3 regions of the Bacillus lumedeiriae genome follow, and region 3 is predicted to be linked to each of the others. Evidence: riboswitches for the same ligand, from Rfam matches in the RefSeq annotation. Region 3 holds a riboswitch; each other region holds the start of a gene.
The links. A riboswitch is a leader RNA that binds a small molecule or an ion and turns the genes downstream of it on or off. The one in region 3 is predicted to bind cobalamin.

Region 1: another riboswitch for cobalamin. It lies ahead of QYG89_RS15335 (ribonucleoside-diphosphate reductase subunit alpha); the one in region 3 lies ahead of QYG89_RS15895 (ABC transporter substrate-binding protein).
Region 2: another riboswitch for cobalamin. It lies ahead of metE (5-methyltetrahydropteroyltriglutamate--homocysteine S-methyltransferase); the one in region 3 lies ahead of QYG89_RS15895 (ABC transporter substrate-binding protein).

The regions. Positions count from the first base shown of each region.
Region 1 is NZ_JAUIYO010000019.1:17,458-22,460, reverse strand. Features, by position in the region: gene QYG89_RS15335 (ribonucleoside-diphosphate reductase subunit alpha) at 1-2,006, opposite strand, end outside; cobalamin riboswitch at 2,213-2,389, opposite strand; gene QYG89_RS15330 (polysaccharide deacetylase family protein) at 2,649-3,413, shown strand; gene QYG89_RS15325 (metal-dependent hydrolase) at 3,416-4,045, opposite strand; gene QYG89_RS15320 (hypothetical protein) at 4,235-4,549, opposite strand; gene QYG89_RS15315 (hypothetical protein) at 4,929-5,003, opposite strand, start outside.
Region 2 is NZ_JAUIYO010000001.1:375,422-380,424, forward strand. Features, by position in the region: partial or broken gene QYG89_RS02005 (protoglobin domain-containing protein) at 1-60, opposite strand, end outside; gene QYG89_RS02010 (DUF3050 domain-containing protein) at 376-1,134, shown strand; cobalamin riboswitch at 1,418-1,565, shown strand; gene metE (5-methyltetrahydropteroyltriglutamate--homocysteine S-methyltransferase) at 1,729-4,026, shown strand; gene QYG89_RS02020 (DUF2935 domain-containing protein) at 4,174-4,968, shown strand.
Region 3 is NZ_JAUIYO010000021.1:30,650-35,652, reverse strand. Features, by position in the region: gene QYG89_RS15900 (S-layer homology domain-containing protein) at 1-1,140, shown strand, start outside; gene QYG89_RS15895 (ABC transporter substrate-binding protein) at 1,308-2,231, opposite strand; cobalamin riboswitch at 2,398-2,593, opposite strand; gene QYG89_RS15890 (DUF4282 domain-containing protein) at 2,970-3,257, shown strand; gene QYG89_RS15885 (hypothetical protein) at 3,391-3,564, opposite strand; gene QYG89_RS15880 (SGNH/GDSL hydrolase family protein) at 3,767-4,666, shown strand; gene QYG89_RS15875 (MarR family winged helix-turn-helix transcriptional regulator) at 4,989-5,003, shown strand, end outside.

The DNA.
Region 1 (5,003 bases), on a different contig from region 3:
GACTTATAATACCAAGTCGTTTGAGCTGATAAATCAGGAGCAGTGACTGGTATTTTATAATTCTTCTTCTCTTCCATATACTCTTTACGAAAAATAGGATCAATTCCCGCTGTTGAACCGGCAATGAGTGCCGTAGATGAGTTTGGAGCGACCGCGAGCAAATAGCCGTTTCTCATACCAGACTGTTTTACTTTTTCTTTCAGCTGCTGCCATTTTGAACCTCCGTATCCTCTCTGTTCAAAATACACGCCGTTCTCCCAGTCCGAACCTCGAAAGACTGGATATTCTCCTTTTTCCTCCGCCAGCTCCGCGCTTGCCTGAATCGTTAAAAAGGCAATTTGTTCATATAATTCATCACAATACTGTACCGCTTCTTCCGACTCCCAGCTCAATCCTTTTAAAGCGAGCATATGATGCCATCCAAATGTTCCGAGCCCGATGCCCCGATATTTTTGATTCGTCAGCTGCGCCTGTAAAACAGGGATCGTATTAATATCAATGACGTTATCAAGCATTCTCACTTGAATCGGAATTAATCGCTCAAGTACACCATCCATCACTGTCCGGGCTAATGAAATGGACGATAAATTACACACCACATAATCGCCGGGATCTTTCGTAATGATGATTTTTCCATCTTCCGTTTTTTCTTCTACAACAACGGTTGGACTCATATTTTGGCAAATTTCTGTACATAAATTGCTTGCATAAATCATCCCTTCATGCTTATTCGGATTCGCCCGATTGACCGTATCCCGATAAAACATGTAAGGCGTACCAGTTTCCAGCTGAGAAATCATGATCGCTTTCATAATCTCGATGGCCGGCACGGTTTTTTTGCTAAGTTGCGGATGTGAGGCACATTCCATGTATCTCTTTCTAAACGTTCCTTCTCCTTGCTTTTCATCGAATGAATCTTCAAGAGAATAACCCATGACTTTTCTGACTTCATGCGGGTCGAACAAATGCCAGTCTCCTCGATTGTCTACTGCTTCCATAAATATGTCTGGTATCGATACACCGGTAAATAAATCATGTGTTCGACGGCGTTCATCTCCGTTATTCAATCGAGTTTCCAAGAACGAAAAGATATCCTTATGCCAAATATCCAGGTAGACAGCGATCGCCCCTTGCCGCTGACCGAGCTGGTCAACCGACACGGCTGTATTATTTAGCTGCTTCATCCAAGGAATCACACCCGAGCTTACATTTTTAAACCCTTTAATATCACTTCCCTGGCTGCGGATTTTCCCTAGATAAATGCCAAGGCCCCCACCGTTTTTGCTTAAGTTTGCCGCATCTGTATTCGCATCAAAAATGCCCTGCAGACTGTCGTCGACCGTATCAATGAAACAGCTGGACAGCTGACCGTATGACTTGCCCGCATTAGCAAGCGTTGGAGTAGCTGTTGTCATATATAAATTAGAAAGTGCCCAATACGCTTCTTTGACGTACTGTAAACGCTGATCCCTGCGTTCGTTCATCATTAAAGTCATCGCAATCATAAGCCATCTTTCCTGTGGGAGCTCTGCCGTTTGTTTGTTCAGCGTATGAGCTAAATACCGCTCACTTAACGTAACAATTCCGATGTATGTAAATAATTGATCTTTGTCCGGATCGATCACTTTCCCTAATTCATTGATCTCATCTTCCGTATAAGCAGCGATTAACTGCGAATCATATACTCCATCTTTGATTAACAAATGAATAAGCTCTAGAAAGTTTCCATACGCACTTCCTGCTTCTCCCCGCGTTTTGGCGGCTTGTTTGTAAAGCTGTTTTAAATACAGACGAGCCGCTATAAATGTCCAATTGGGCTCTTCGCTTGTGATCCGCTCGACCGCTGCATGGAGAAGCAGCTGTTGTGTTTGTTCTTCTGTCCACTCTTCTCTCGTATGCAACGTGTCTCTCACTTTTTTCTGATAGTCCGCTAGTCCAATAGTTGGAAATTCCGATTGAATTTCCTCAAGAACCTCTTCCGCAATGCTCTGTACTGTCTCAATCATGTTTATTCCTCCTAAACAAATAAATAGTTTAGAAAGTGATTTTTTCCATAAAAAAACCATCTTTCCAAATGAAAGATGGGATCAGGGCGAAGAAAGGCACTCTTAAATAAAAAATTGAACAGACTGATTCTGAATGTATAAAAAAGAATGTCTGTATGAAAGAGATTTTCGTTTTCCTCGCGCTGCCTTCCCAACTCCCGAAGAAGATCAAACGCTATAAAAAGGCAGGTCTCCTGGCTCGTGCTTCTTCCTTTCGCGTTCCTTCCCGTCGTAAGACAGTGGGTTCAGCCGCGATCGTCTACACTTACAGTTGCGGGGACAGCTTCGGTCTTTCACCGAATTCCCTATTAAGCTGCAACAGCACCTCTTTACTATTTAACACTAAATATTGATTTAAATGAAAAGCAAACACTAAATGTTGTGTCCGGATTAGTATAGCAGTGATTATCCTCTTGCGCAAGCAGAGTTTGGTTTCTTTTTTTGAACTTTCCACATAATGTAATCTACTTATGACTCCTTACAAAATCAGGATACTTCTCCCATTGAACAAATGTATTTTTTACCATAAGCAAAGGGGGTTGTTATTTTTTAAAATACATAAACTAACTCATATTATTTCTCATATCTAGGGGGGGATTATGTTTGATTAGATCTATTTTCTTTGTCTGTACTCTTTTGATTAGTTATTTTTCCACTTCTGTATGGACGCAAGCCCATACAAGCAGCCGTGATAAATTTGAAAAGTCCGGACATGTTGTATGGGAAGTGAATGCACAAACGAAACTTGTTGCAATCACTTTCGATGATGGGCCAGATCCCAGGTATACTCCACAAATCCTTGATATCTTAGCCAAGCATAATGCAAAAGCAACCTTTTTCGTCACTGGAAAAAATGCTGATAAGTTTCCCCATATTTTAAAAAGAACTGTAAAAGAGAATCATGCAGTTGGCAATCACACATATAATCATATTTACGATAAAAGTACTAATTCTAAAAAATTAAAAACTGAACTGGACTTAACCGCTCAAACTATAAAAAATATTACAGGAAAGGAGACGTCACTTTTTCGTCCAGTTGGTGATGTATATAATGACTCAGTTATTCGTAATGCCGTTCAAAAAAATTACTTAGTTGTCATGTGGTCTTGGCATCAAGACCCTAAAGATTGGCTGCGTCCATCTGCAAATAAAATTAGCAGCCATGTCACTAAAAATGTAAAATCCGGTGACATTATCCTCCTTCATGATGCTGGCGGTAATCGCACCCAAACGGTAGAAGCCTTGGATACAATATTAACTTACTTAGATAAAAATGGTTATAAGTGTGTAACAATTCCTGAATTGATTTATCATGCCCAGGTAATAGAAAAAGATAAACTACACATATTCCCTATACACTCAATGTAATGTTAGAATTCCTTATTAAACAACGGCTGAAACCACTTAATGCCCCTTTTATTTACCGGCCATATTTTCATATCCGCCACTAAATGACTTAGATAGGCAGCTGTAGCCGTTAGGAAACTTCCTTCGAGCCCGACGCTTTGTTGGAACTGCCAAGCAATTGCTGCAAAGCACGTGGCACCTATGAAAGAATGAGTTAACGAGCGATGAGATAAAAATGACGAAACAATGATAAATACACTTAGTAACAACAGCCAAAAAATATCCGCATACCAAGCAGCACTTCCTAAAACAGCACCTGTTATAAAAAGCATCGTCCGCTGTTTGATAAATAGCCGCGGCAAAACCATTAGACAGATTCCAACAATAAAACCTGCCGACTGGGTGAAGCCTGTTAATGTTAAATAGCTGTAACCGATTAAAAATATGCCGGTAATTGCAAAAAATAAAATAAGCCATTTCTTTGATACTGTAATCCGGTTAGATAGTTTTCCGTTCACATCTAAGTCCGGCGCAAGACCAGCGATTGCACCAATGCCAATTAATGAAGCAGTCGTAAGCGGATCCGTTTGTAAATAAAGCGCAGTGCCTAATCCTGCGGCTCCCCCAATCGCTAAATGAGATGAACCTTTCACTTGCAAACATCCTTTCTTCTGAACTGCTTCTATTATATCAAACAAATGTTCTCTATCATATAAAAATTGTCCAAAAGCAGGTGAAGCTACCTTTTCTTGGACAGTCTTTTATTTTTTATCGTTATATCATCCTTTAATCTTCGCGGAACTTTTAATAAAATAAAAAATCCCCGCGGGTATACCGCGGGATTAAGCGTCAGCCTGCCGGTCAATGACACGAAGCAGCCAATCTTGAACACTTTCAATGTATTCTCCAGGGATATCCATTTCTGCAAGCGTAGCTCCTCTGCCGATAATTCTCAATCCAGGCATAATTGTCGGCTTCATTGGATTCATTGAATAAACAACTGTATCAATGTGGTGAATAGGAATACGTACATTCGTAATAGGACCTTTACTGATTAAAAACCCGTTTTCAACTTTAATCATGTTCTTTTTCCAGCAATATTCCGTATCGGTAGCCGTACACTCAACAGCTGCGTCTTCATTCATAAAGAATGCCATATATACCCCTCTTTTTCGTTGTATATGATTTGTCATGTTTAACCTATCAGCTTTGCACGATTTTGTAAATAAAAACTTTTCCACATTTCCGCTCTTGTGCACATATTTTTTGAACTAAAATAGTATAAAATAACACAATTATGTGGACAAAAAAATAAAACGAGTCATCTCCCGCTCGTTTTACTAAACTGCTTAGCTGCTTTCCAATTTTCTATCGTTTATAATCCTACAAAAGTGACTCAAAAAAAGTCCGACCCTCACTCACAATCGAATGCGTGCAGCGAATGTTTCCTACTTACGTATATGATACGTGGCGGTGGCAGGGTCTAACAAGTTAATTTTGAATGGGCTGTTTTCTTCTCTATTATGCAGAAGCCGCTCATATAACCTTTGCTTTCTTGTGCATTTGTGGATTTTGTTCTTTCCATCCCCGGATCAGCGTTTTAGCATTTCG
Region 2 (5,003 bases), on a different contig from region 3:
CTTTTCAGGGTGCTTCAGCCAGCTTTTTTTCTCATTCCTGGATTTCATTAATCCAAACATCGCCACACTCCCCCAATTTTGCCGGTTGCCTTTCCAGCCCTCCCCTTCTTAATGCTTATTCACTAGAAGAACGCCTGCCACTCCCGGTTTTTTGGTTGATTATACCATATAGTAATTCCATTTAACTACAACAATTCTTTAATAAATATACAATCATTTTACTACAAGAAGAACGTACTACGCAGAAAGCGAACATTTATCAACATTCTAACCCAAATACTAGTTTTTTTATAAATATTGTGTATGATAGAAATGATTTACACCGATTGTCTGTTCATTTCGTTCATTAAATTAAAGGAGGCTATTAACTTGACTGTGAATATTACTAAACTAGAAACGATTCGTGATGAACTTCTTACTCACCCTCTATACCGAGAAGTAAATACACCCGATCGAGTAAAAGTACTAATGAAACATCATGTGTTTGCTGTGTGGGATTTTATGAGTCTATTAAAAAGACTACAGCAATCCGTTACATCCATTTCAGTTCCTTGGATGGCTTACGACATTCCTTCGTATACGAGATTTATTAATGAAATTGTACTTGCAGAAGAGTCTGATGAAGACGGAAAAGGGGGATACATCAGCCACTTTCAACTTTATGTCGATGCGATGGAAGAATGCGGTGCAGATACAGCCCCGATCCATGCCTTTTTACAAGCGCTTAAAGACGGAATGGATCACGAAGATGCATTAAAACAAGAGATCGTCCCTCCAAGTGCGGCGCAATTTACCGCTTTTAATTTAGATTTATCCTTAAAAGGCAAAGTTCATGAAGTCGCATCTGCTTTCTTCTACGGACGGGAAGGCTTAATTCCTGATATGTTCCAACTCTTAGTAGATGCACTGCAAAATGAAGGCTCTTCTAATGAGCGCCTGGACTATTATTTAAAACGCCATATTGAGCTAGATGAAGATGAACACGGTCCTCTTGCAGAAAGACTTTTACATGATTTATGCGGTGATGATGCTGAAAAGAAAGAAGACGCATTAAAAGTCGCTGAACTGTCGCTGCAAATGCGTAAACATTTGTGGGACGGTGTATTAACAGAAATCCGTGAAAAAGGCCTATAATTTTTTACCCCCCTTCTACTTATAGTCGGGGGCTGTCTGGCATCTGTATTTCTAAGACAAACAGGAAATGAATATATGATGAGGTACTGCTTCAGACAGTGTAATAACCCTAGTACAATAAACCCTTCACTAAAAAATATATTCTTAAAAAGCAACGTTCAAAGTAATCACCATCGCTAGAATGAAAATTGATTATACACAGATTTTTATCAGATTATTCTTATTATTCTTAGTTGACAGATATTTTTCTGTATGCTAACTTTGAACACAATCATCCGTTATACATAAAGCAATGGAAATAGGTGGCTTAACAATCGTTAAGCCTTAAAAGGGAAACCGGTGAAACGATAATCCGGTGCGGTCCCGCCACTGTGACAGTTTGCCATACGGTCAACCTGAAGCCAGACACCTGCCTATTTTAACGACGCTGTTTAACCTACGGCAGATAGGGAGGTGTTAGAATATACGCGAATTAGGCGCTTGCTTCGGCATGCCGTTTATCCCTTTTTTGGGAGATACACGTACATTTCTAACATTTGTTAGAAATGTTTTTTTGTTTTTATCAGCTATTTTACGTAAAAGGAGAAGGTTAATATGTCAATAGTAAGCAGCAATTTAGGTTATCCGCGCATCGGAGAAAACCGCGAGTGGAAAAAAGCACTGGAATCCTTTTGGGCAGGCAAAGTCAGTGAACAGCAACTTCTCGAAGAAATGGAAAGTATCAGACTAACACATTTAAAAAAGCAAAAGGACAAAGGAATTGATCAAATTCCAGTTGGAGACTTTACCTTTTATGACCAAGTGCTAGATACAGCAGCTATGTTTGGTATGGTACCAGAGCGCTTCACTTACACTAGCGGTCCAGTTCCCCTAGCTACCTATTTTGCGATGGCACGAGGGAACGACACAGCTGTCGCTTGTGAAATGACGAAATGGTTTAATACAAACTATCACTATATTGTACCGGAATATGAAGGAAAAAAACTTGCATTAACAGAAAACAAACCGCTTGCCGCTTACCGGGAAGCAAAAGAAAAGTTAAATATAAACGGGAAGCCTGTTCTGATCGGTCCTTATACCTTTTTAAAATTGTCCAAAGGATATCATAAGACAGATATTCCTGCTTTTCTTTTGCAGCTCATCCCGCTATATGCCCAAGTTTTGCAGGAATTGGAGCAAGAAGGCGTCGAATGGGTGCAAATGGATGAACCTATTTTAGCTTCCTCTATTGCAAAAGAAGAGATGAAAACAATAACAGAAATTTATAAACAACTGAACAAGGCCGCTCCGGCTCTAAACATCACGCTGCAAGTATACTTTGATTCAATAGAATGGTATGAAGAAGTCATTCAGCTGCCGGTCCAAGGTATTGGAATGGATTTTGTTCATGGTCAAGATAGAACGATTGAATTACTTCAGTCCAACGGATTTCCAGCCGATAAAATTCTAGGGGTTGGTATCATTGATGGTCGTAACATTTGGCGCGCTGATTTACAAAAGAAATGGGAAATCATTGAAACCATTCTTCCCCATGTTCCGGCCGAACGAATTTGGCTTCAACCCTCGTGCAGCCTGCTTCATGTACCAGTTACTGCCGCCGTGGAAACATCTTTAGATCCAACGCTTCATGCGGCACTCGCTTTCGCTGATGAAAAATTAGCAGAGGTGACAACATTAACGAAAGCTCTTCGCAATGGAAAAACTGCTATCGCCGATTTCATACAAGAAAGCCAGCATGCATGCCTGCAGCTAGCCCATTCGTCAGCGAGAAATAAAACGAGTATTCAAGAGGCAGCTCGTACAGTCAATGAACAACAGACAAAGCGTCCGCTTCCATTTAACGAACGCCGCGAACAACAGCGGGCTATATTCGATTTGCCGCTCTTGCCAACGACAACGATCGGCAGTTTCCCACAAACGACGGAAGTTCGCCAAGCAAGACAAAAATGGCGAAAAGGAGAATGGTCAGCTGAAAAATATGAAGATTTCATTCAACAACAAATAAAAGAATGGATCGCCCTTCAGGAACAAATCGGACTAGATGTATTTGTACACGGGGAGTTTGAACGGACCGACATGGTAGAGTTCTTCGGTGAAAAAATGGGAGGATTTGCTTTTACGCAAAAAGCATGGGTACAATCTTACGGCTCCCGTTGTGTTAAACCCCCAATCATTTACGGAGATGTAGAATTTCTTCAGCCAATAACTGTGAAAGAAAGTGTCTATGCCCAGTCTTTGACAGACAAGCCCGTAAAAGGGATGCTTACCGGCCCCGTAACGATACTAAACTGGTCGTTTGTCCGCGATGATCTTTCAAAAGAAGAAGTAACAAATCAAATCGCCCTGGCACTGCGGAAAGAAGTTGAAGCGTTAGAGTCAGCTGGTATACGCATGATTCAAGTCGATGAACCCGCACTTCGAGAAGGGCTGCCATTGAAAAAAACAGACTGGGATCATTATTTAAACTGGGCAGTAAAAGCATTTCGAATCGCCACTTCTTCTGTGCAGAACGGGACACAAATTCATACACATATGTGTTATTGCGAGTTTCACGATTTTATCGATGCCATTAGCGCACTCGATGCCGACGTGATTTCTATCGAAACGTCCCGCAGCCATGGCGAACTCGTTTCTTCTTTTAATGATCAGGCCTACGATAAAGGCATCGGCTTAGGTGTGTATGATATTCATAGCCCTCGGATCCCTGCTATTAAAGAAATGACCGATATTATCAAACAAGGTCTGCAAGTGCTTGATCCTGGCCAGTTCTGGATTAATCCGGATTGCGGCTTAAAAACGAGAAAAACCGATGAAACCATCGCTTCCTTGAAAAACATGGTTGCTGCTGCAAAAGTCATTCGAGAACAGTATTCTATTTTACAAGAAAACTAAATCAATTCATTGTAAAATGCCAGGCCCCCTCTAAAATGATATACCGGGGTTCCTGGTATTTGCCTTTTGTTGCAATGTTAAAATAATCATAACATTCATCCTCTCCCGATAAGATAATAAAAGCATCTAAATAAGGGAGAGAACATAATGATAAATTACAGAGAAGCAGCAACGTTTGAACATAAATTTTGGCTGCAAATATTAGGCGATCATGCCAGGTTTATTCATGATTCACTTGCCGCTAATGAAAAACGTGATATTGAATTATCCTCTTACTTCATCCAAACATTTGATCATCTATTAAAGAAAGTCGAGACGAGTGATTTATCGGCTTTGAGCAGACGAGCTGATGAGGAAGCTAAAAAATTAAAGGCTTTTAAACTAACTATATTAGAAAGACATCTCGTCGGGAAAATTTCAATTCATCTCGGTCCAACGTTTGTTAATCATATGATTAATGAGCTTGACGAATATTTACGGCTGTTAGATTACTTAAAAAAAGGAGAAGTCCCTCCTACTTACCATGCGCTTCATCATCATTTACTTTGGCTTTTAGATGCAGCTGGACACGCTGGAGCCATATCGGATAATATGGATCGGATTGAAAAAAAGATTAAACAAAAAAGTGACAAATTCACAAAGGATTTTGAGGCGTTTTATTTAAAAGCAGTAGAATTGACAGGTTTTTTACGAACTAATCTCTCTACCTTTCCTGCATTGGAGAAGTTTAATAAAGATGCCTCACTGGAAATGAAACTGTTTATGAATTTTCTTCAGGAAATTGAGGAGCTGGAGATAAGTAAAGAAGCACTTGGAACATTTGCCCCTCTAATGGCGGATCATATGCTGAGAGAAGAGTGTTATTACTTACAGAAGCTGGCTGGATCAACCACAATAGAACAGCCAAACTGTGACCCAACCAAGCCGAGATTAAAAAACTAACTAATGGAGAAAAGCTGTCGATTTTGCCGGCAGTT
Region 3 (5,003 bases):
GCATACGAAGCGGTTTGGAGTCTAGCATCAAAGGGAGTATTTGAAAAGGATGAGGATGGAAAAGTCCGGCCTGGAAAATATGTGACTCGGATGGAAGCAGCAGTGATGACAGCACGAATTCTTGGGTTGAAGAGAGAAACCAATCATGCAGGTTTTCGTGATGTGACCGTGTTAAACAAGAATTATAATGAAGTGGCTGCACTTGCGGAGAGGGGGATTTTGCAGGGATTTACAGACCGGACGATGCGGCCGAATGATATTTTAACAAGGGCACAGATGGCTAAATTAATCGTTGATGCATTCGGATATGAGCGAAAAAAACAGTTTACATTGCCATTTAAAGATGTGAAAGTGTCTCATTGGTCTGCTCCATATATTGAAGCTCTTGTCCGCTATAAAGTAACATCGGGAACGAGTACCACCACATTTTCCCCGGATCAAAAGCTGACACGCGCGGAATTGATGATGTTCTTATATCGCGCGCACCAGGCAAAGGCAGTAGATGAATACAACGATCAAGAGCTATTTAATTTAATCAGTGAAGTACAACATAAAGCTAGTTCGATTATCTATTATTACTTGTATGTGAATGTTTCCTGGGAAGATAGTATGGATGAATTAAAAAAGACCCGCCCTCTTTTTTCCACATTTAAAAAGGAATTAACTCCTTTTGCAGAAGGAAAAATGCTTGAAAGAATGGAAGCCTATTACAAGGTTACATGTATCTATTGTGACTGGCTCGTTTACGACGAAGTATATGATAGTGGACTGCCGTATGATATTTTAGAGAGAAGCAGTGAGAAGATTAAAGTAACACTTCGTTATCCACAAGGCCTTGAGGAACCCCATGCAGAGACGTGGACGCTTGTGAAGCGGAACGGCCAATGGAAAATGAGTCAATTACCTGATTACATGTCAGCAGATGAAGAGCCGTTTCATCTGACTATTGCAGAAGCGGAAAAGTATTTGATTAGTCAATACGAAAATACCTATAGACATGAAAAGTACCGTGAATACGTTCAAGATATTTATTATGTTGAAACCGACCGCAAGGGAAACTATGAATTCGTGGTTAATACAAATATGGACGATTACTACGTTTCTATCGATCCGGCAACAGCCATAACCCAAGAATTATAATAAGTAGATCTCTTCACCTGTAAGAGTCCTATTGAATAAAAAGAGGGGAAATTTGCTTAATGAGAGCGCTCCTTTTTTACTATTCAAAAAAAGCCAATGAACAAGACCTGACGGCTATGTTCATTGGCTTTTATTATGAGGATTTTTTATTCATTTCTTTTAAAGGATTATTTGAAAAGATCCGGATAGACGGTTTTGGCAGTCAGTTCGACGGCTTCACCGATACGCGGGCCTGGACGAGACATGATCTCGGTATCGAGGGAGTAGATTTTCTCGTTTTTCACCGCATTGATTTGATCCCAGCCGGCACGGGATTTGAATTCTTTCACTGGATCTTCGCTGCCTGGTGTTAAGATGGTATCCGGGTTGCGTTTTACAATTTCTTCTTCAGAGATCTTTACCCAGCCCTTTTGATCAGCAAACACGTTTTCGACACCAGCGTTGTTCAATATTTCTTGCTGGAATGTTTCGGAGCCAGCTGTGAAAATATCAGGAGCAGGGCTGACTTCATAGTATACTCTTTCCTTTTCTTTTACACTAGCGATTTTCTCTTGCACATTAGCGACTTGTTTTTTAATGCCAGAAACGAGTTCGTCGCCTTTTTCCTTCACACCCATGACTGACGCAATTTGTTCGATGTTGCCATACACGTCTTCGAATGTTTGCGCAGAACTAATGACAAACACAGGAATACCTGTGTCTTCCAGTTGTTTAATTCCTTTATCGTCACCGTTTGTGTAAGCAATGACAGCATCGGGATTTAAGGCAATGACTGCTTCAGCGTTGACTGTCATAGTGTCACCTACACGTTTAATCTTTTTCGCTTCTTCCGGGTAGGTATCATACTCAGTTGCGCCGACAATTTTGTCGCCTGCTCCTAAAGCAAAGAGAATTTCTGTATTACTTGGCTGCAAGGAAACAACCGTTTCCGGCACTTTTTTCAACGTGATTTCTTTCCCTCTGTCATCAGTAACTGTATAAGATGTTTCTTCTTTCTTTGTTTCTTTTGTAGATGAAGAGTCATTGCCGCAGGCCGTTAAGAAAATAAGAAAAAGCGAAGCAATCAAGCTGTATAATAACGTTTTCTTCATTGATTATTCCTCCGTCTATAAACATTTATGAACAACCTTTCGTATTTTCCGTGGTGTAAAAAATCCATAAAAAAAACCACCCAAGAACGTTGGCCGGCAGTCGTCATCAATAAATATATGTATAGATGCAAAGTTGCCGTACCATCCTCTTAACTTCCGAAGAGCATAATACGATAGAAAAAAGGCAGGTATCCTGGCTTGTGCATCCATTTACTTTAAGAGCCTTCCCATTTGATATCGTTCGTTTCAAACAGTGGCATTGTTCTTATTTCATCAGCACTTACAGTTGCGGAAACAGCTTCGGATTTACACCGAATTCCCTTTTTGACTGAGCAATCAGTTCCTTTTTTCTGCACGGTTTATTCACTTAGAGAATATTATACCACTTTATAGCCGGCATTTTTTAAGAAAATCAAATTTTTTCTCTTATTATGCTTTTGTGAAGGAGAGGCCATCGATTTGTGCGCTGACTTTTGAATGTTCTGCGCGGCAATCATGATGGTATGCACGGGAATAGGTGAAATGCGCGCGGTATATAAACTTGTGCGCTGCTTATTCAAGTTTGTGCATCTATATTGCGAGTTTCTGCGCACTTATGTCCGTTTTATGCGCGGCACTTACAGAAATGTGCGCGCCGCTGACCATTTTGGGACAACCTTATTGAAAATTTTTCCACATAAATGTCCCATCCCAGAATAACATGTACTGAACGCAGACTTTTGAGGGGAGGGGACGAATGTGGATAGATTCTTGTCGTTCGATAAAATGGTTACACCAACAATTATTAAAATTATTTTCTGGGTTGGGGTCGTGATGTCTGTTCTTTCTGGAATCGGCACGATTGCTGCGGGGATCAGTTCTCCTTATGGCAGCGGATTAGGTGTGATCATGGGGCTGTTAACGCTGGTCATCGGTCCATTATTAGTGCGTGTGTATTGCGAACTTCTTATTATCTTTTTTAAAATGCACGAGTCCTTGAAAAGGATTGAAACACAGCTTTCCAGTCAGCAGCAATCACAAGAGTAAGAGAAGGGATACCGCCATTTTTTATTATTTTATCTTAAATAGGAAAAAGTCCGCTCTAAAAGGTCACGAAAGATGACGCTTTTAGAGCGGCTTTTTTCTTTTGCATGGAATTTGCGTCCAATATAGGCTGCAATCAAGGCATGTTTGAAGAAGCTGAAGAAAAACGAGCCATCCACTCTTCATCAGAAGAATGGATGGCTCGTTTGATCATGAATGATTTATATATGATTTCGGTAAATAATGTATGAAAGTCTATCCTTGTATCGGCCCCGCCTACGCCAAATACGATGATGACCACGCGTGTCATCCAACCTACTTATAGTATATGTGAAAACGCTTACAGTGTGCAATGCTTTTTCTTTTGCAAGTTTCGACAAGGTGCCTGCTCCGACAGAAGGTATCGGAGTAGGAGCTGTTATGGTAAGGTATACATAGTTTATTAGGAAAAAAATTCGGCGGTTACTTTCAATAATATATACGTCCGTTGTTAATAGGTTAGGTGAAGGAGATTGAAAGGGTTATTCGTTAAAATAATACTAGGGTTGTGTATTGTTCTTACTTTGTCCTCGATGTTTGAAAGAAGTTATGCAGAAGGAGCCGGTTTTTCCCGTTCATATGATCAAGCACAATGGTTGAATGGACCATTGTATGAAGCTGCAGAAACCTCGGTTCGTTACAAATATCGTGCTGCCTATATAGCGGCTGGATATTTCCAAGCGGTCAAGCGTGTGATGATGCCGATCGATCATCAAAATGGTTTGATCCTGGCCTTTGGTGACAGCAATACACAGGGAGCCAACTGGCAGGCGAACGGCTATGATGTGAAAGACAAATGGGTGAATAAGCTTGCACAAAGCCAAGCAGTCATCAATGCTGGGATCGGCGGGAATACGACTGAACATGGCCGGATCAGGTTTGAAAAAGACGTGCTCAGTAAGCATCCACAAATCGTGCTCATTATGTTTGGAACGAATGATGCTGCATTGGATGATAATGGTCAGCCGCAAGTATCCAAAGCGCAGTATGAGGAAAATATCAACTATTTCGTTGACACATTGCAAGGGCGCGGGATTGATGTCATTTTGATGACGACCATCCCTGTCATCGAACGCTACTATTATTCTAGAAATGACGGGAATTTGTATAGTCCATACGGCAGTGCCAGAAGATGGCATGATTCTTATAACATGATCGTCAGAAAAATTGCCAAGGAGAAGCACGTTCTTTTAGTCGATCATTACCGAAACATCACCGAACCGATGAGGGGCGTGAATGATCAAAAGTTAATCGACTCTGGACTAATCGACGCATCTGGCACACATTTTACTCCAAAGGGAGCGGCCTTCATTTACCGCCGCATCCATCTTGCCGTTCAATGTCTGTCAATCTTTAACAGCGGGATCAACTAACAGAAAAAGCAGGAGAGCGATCACATGAGATAAGTGATCGCTCTCTTTTTGGAGTTTGTGCAGGAGCGATACAATCATTTTCCTTGTTGTTGCAGTCGTTATCGGTTGCTTTGCGGTCGAAAATACAGGAAATACAGTCGGCCCCGCGCACGTTTCGGGCGGAAATCCTGGAAATGCGGTCGCGCCGCCGCCGTTTCATTTCTTACTATCCCACTAGGCAAAAGATGTTTATTATTGTATAATAAAATAGTTACCTAAGCTAACTAATATTCCATAAGGAGTGTTTTTTATCAAGACGTATCAACGGTTTTTTCAACAATTTATGCTGTTGTACCGG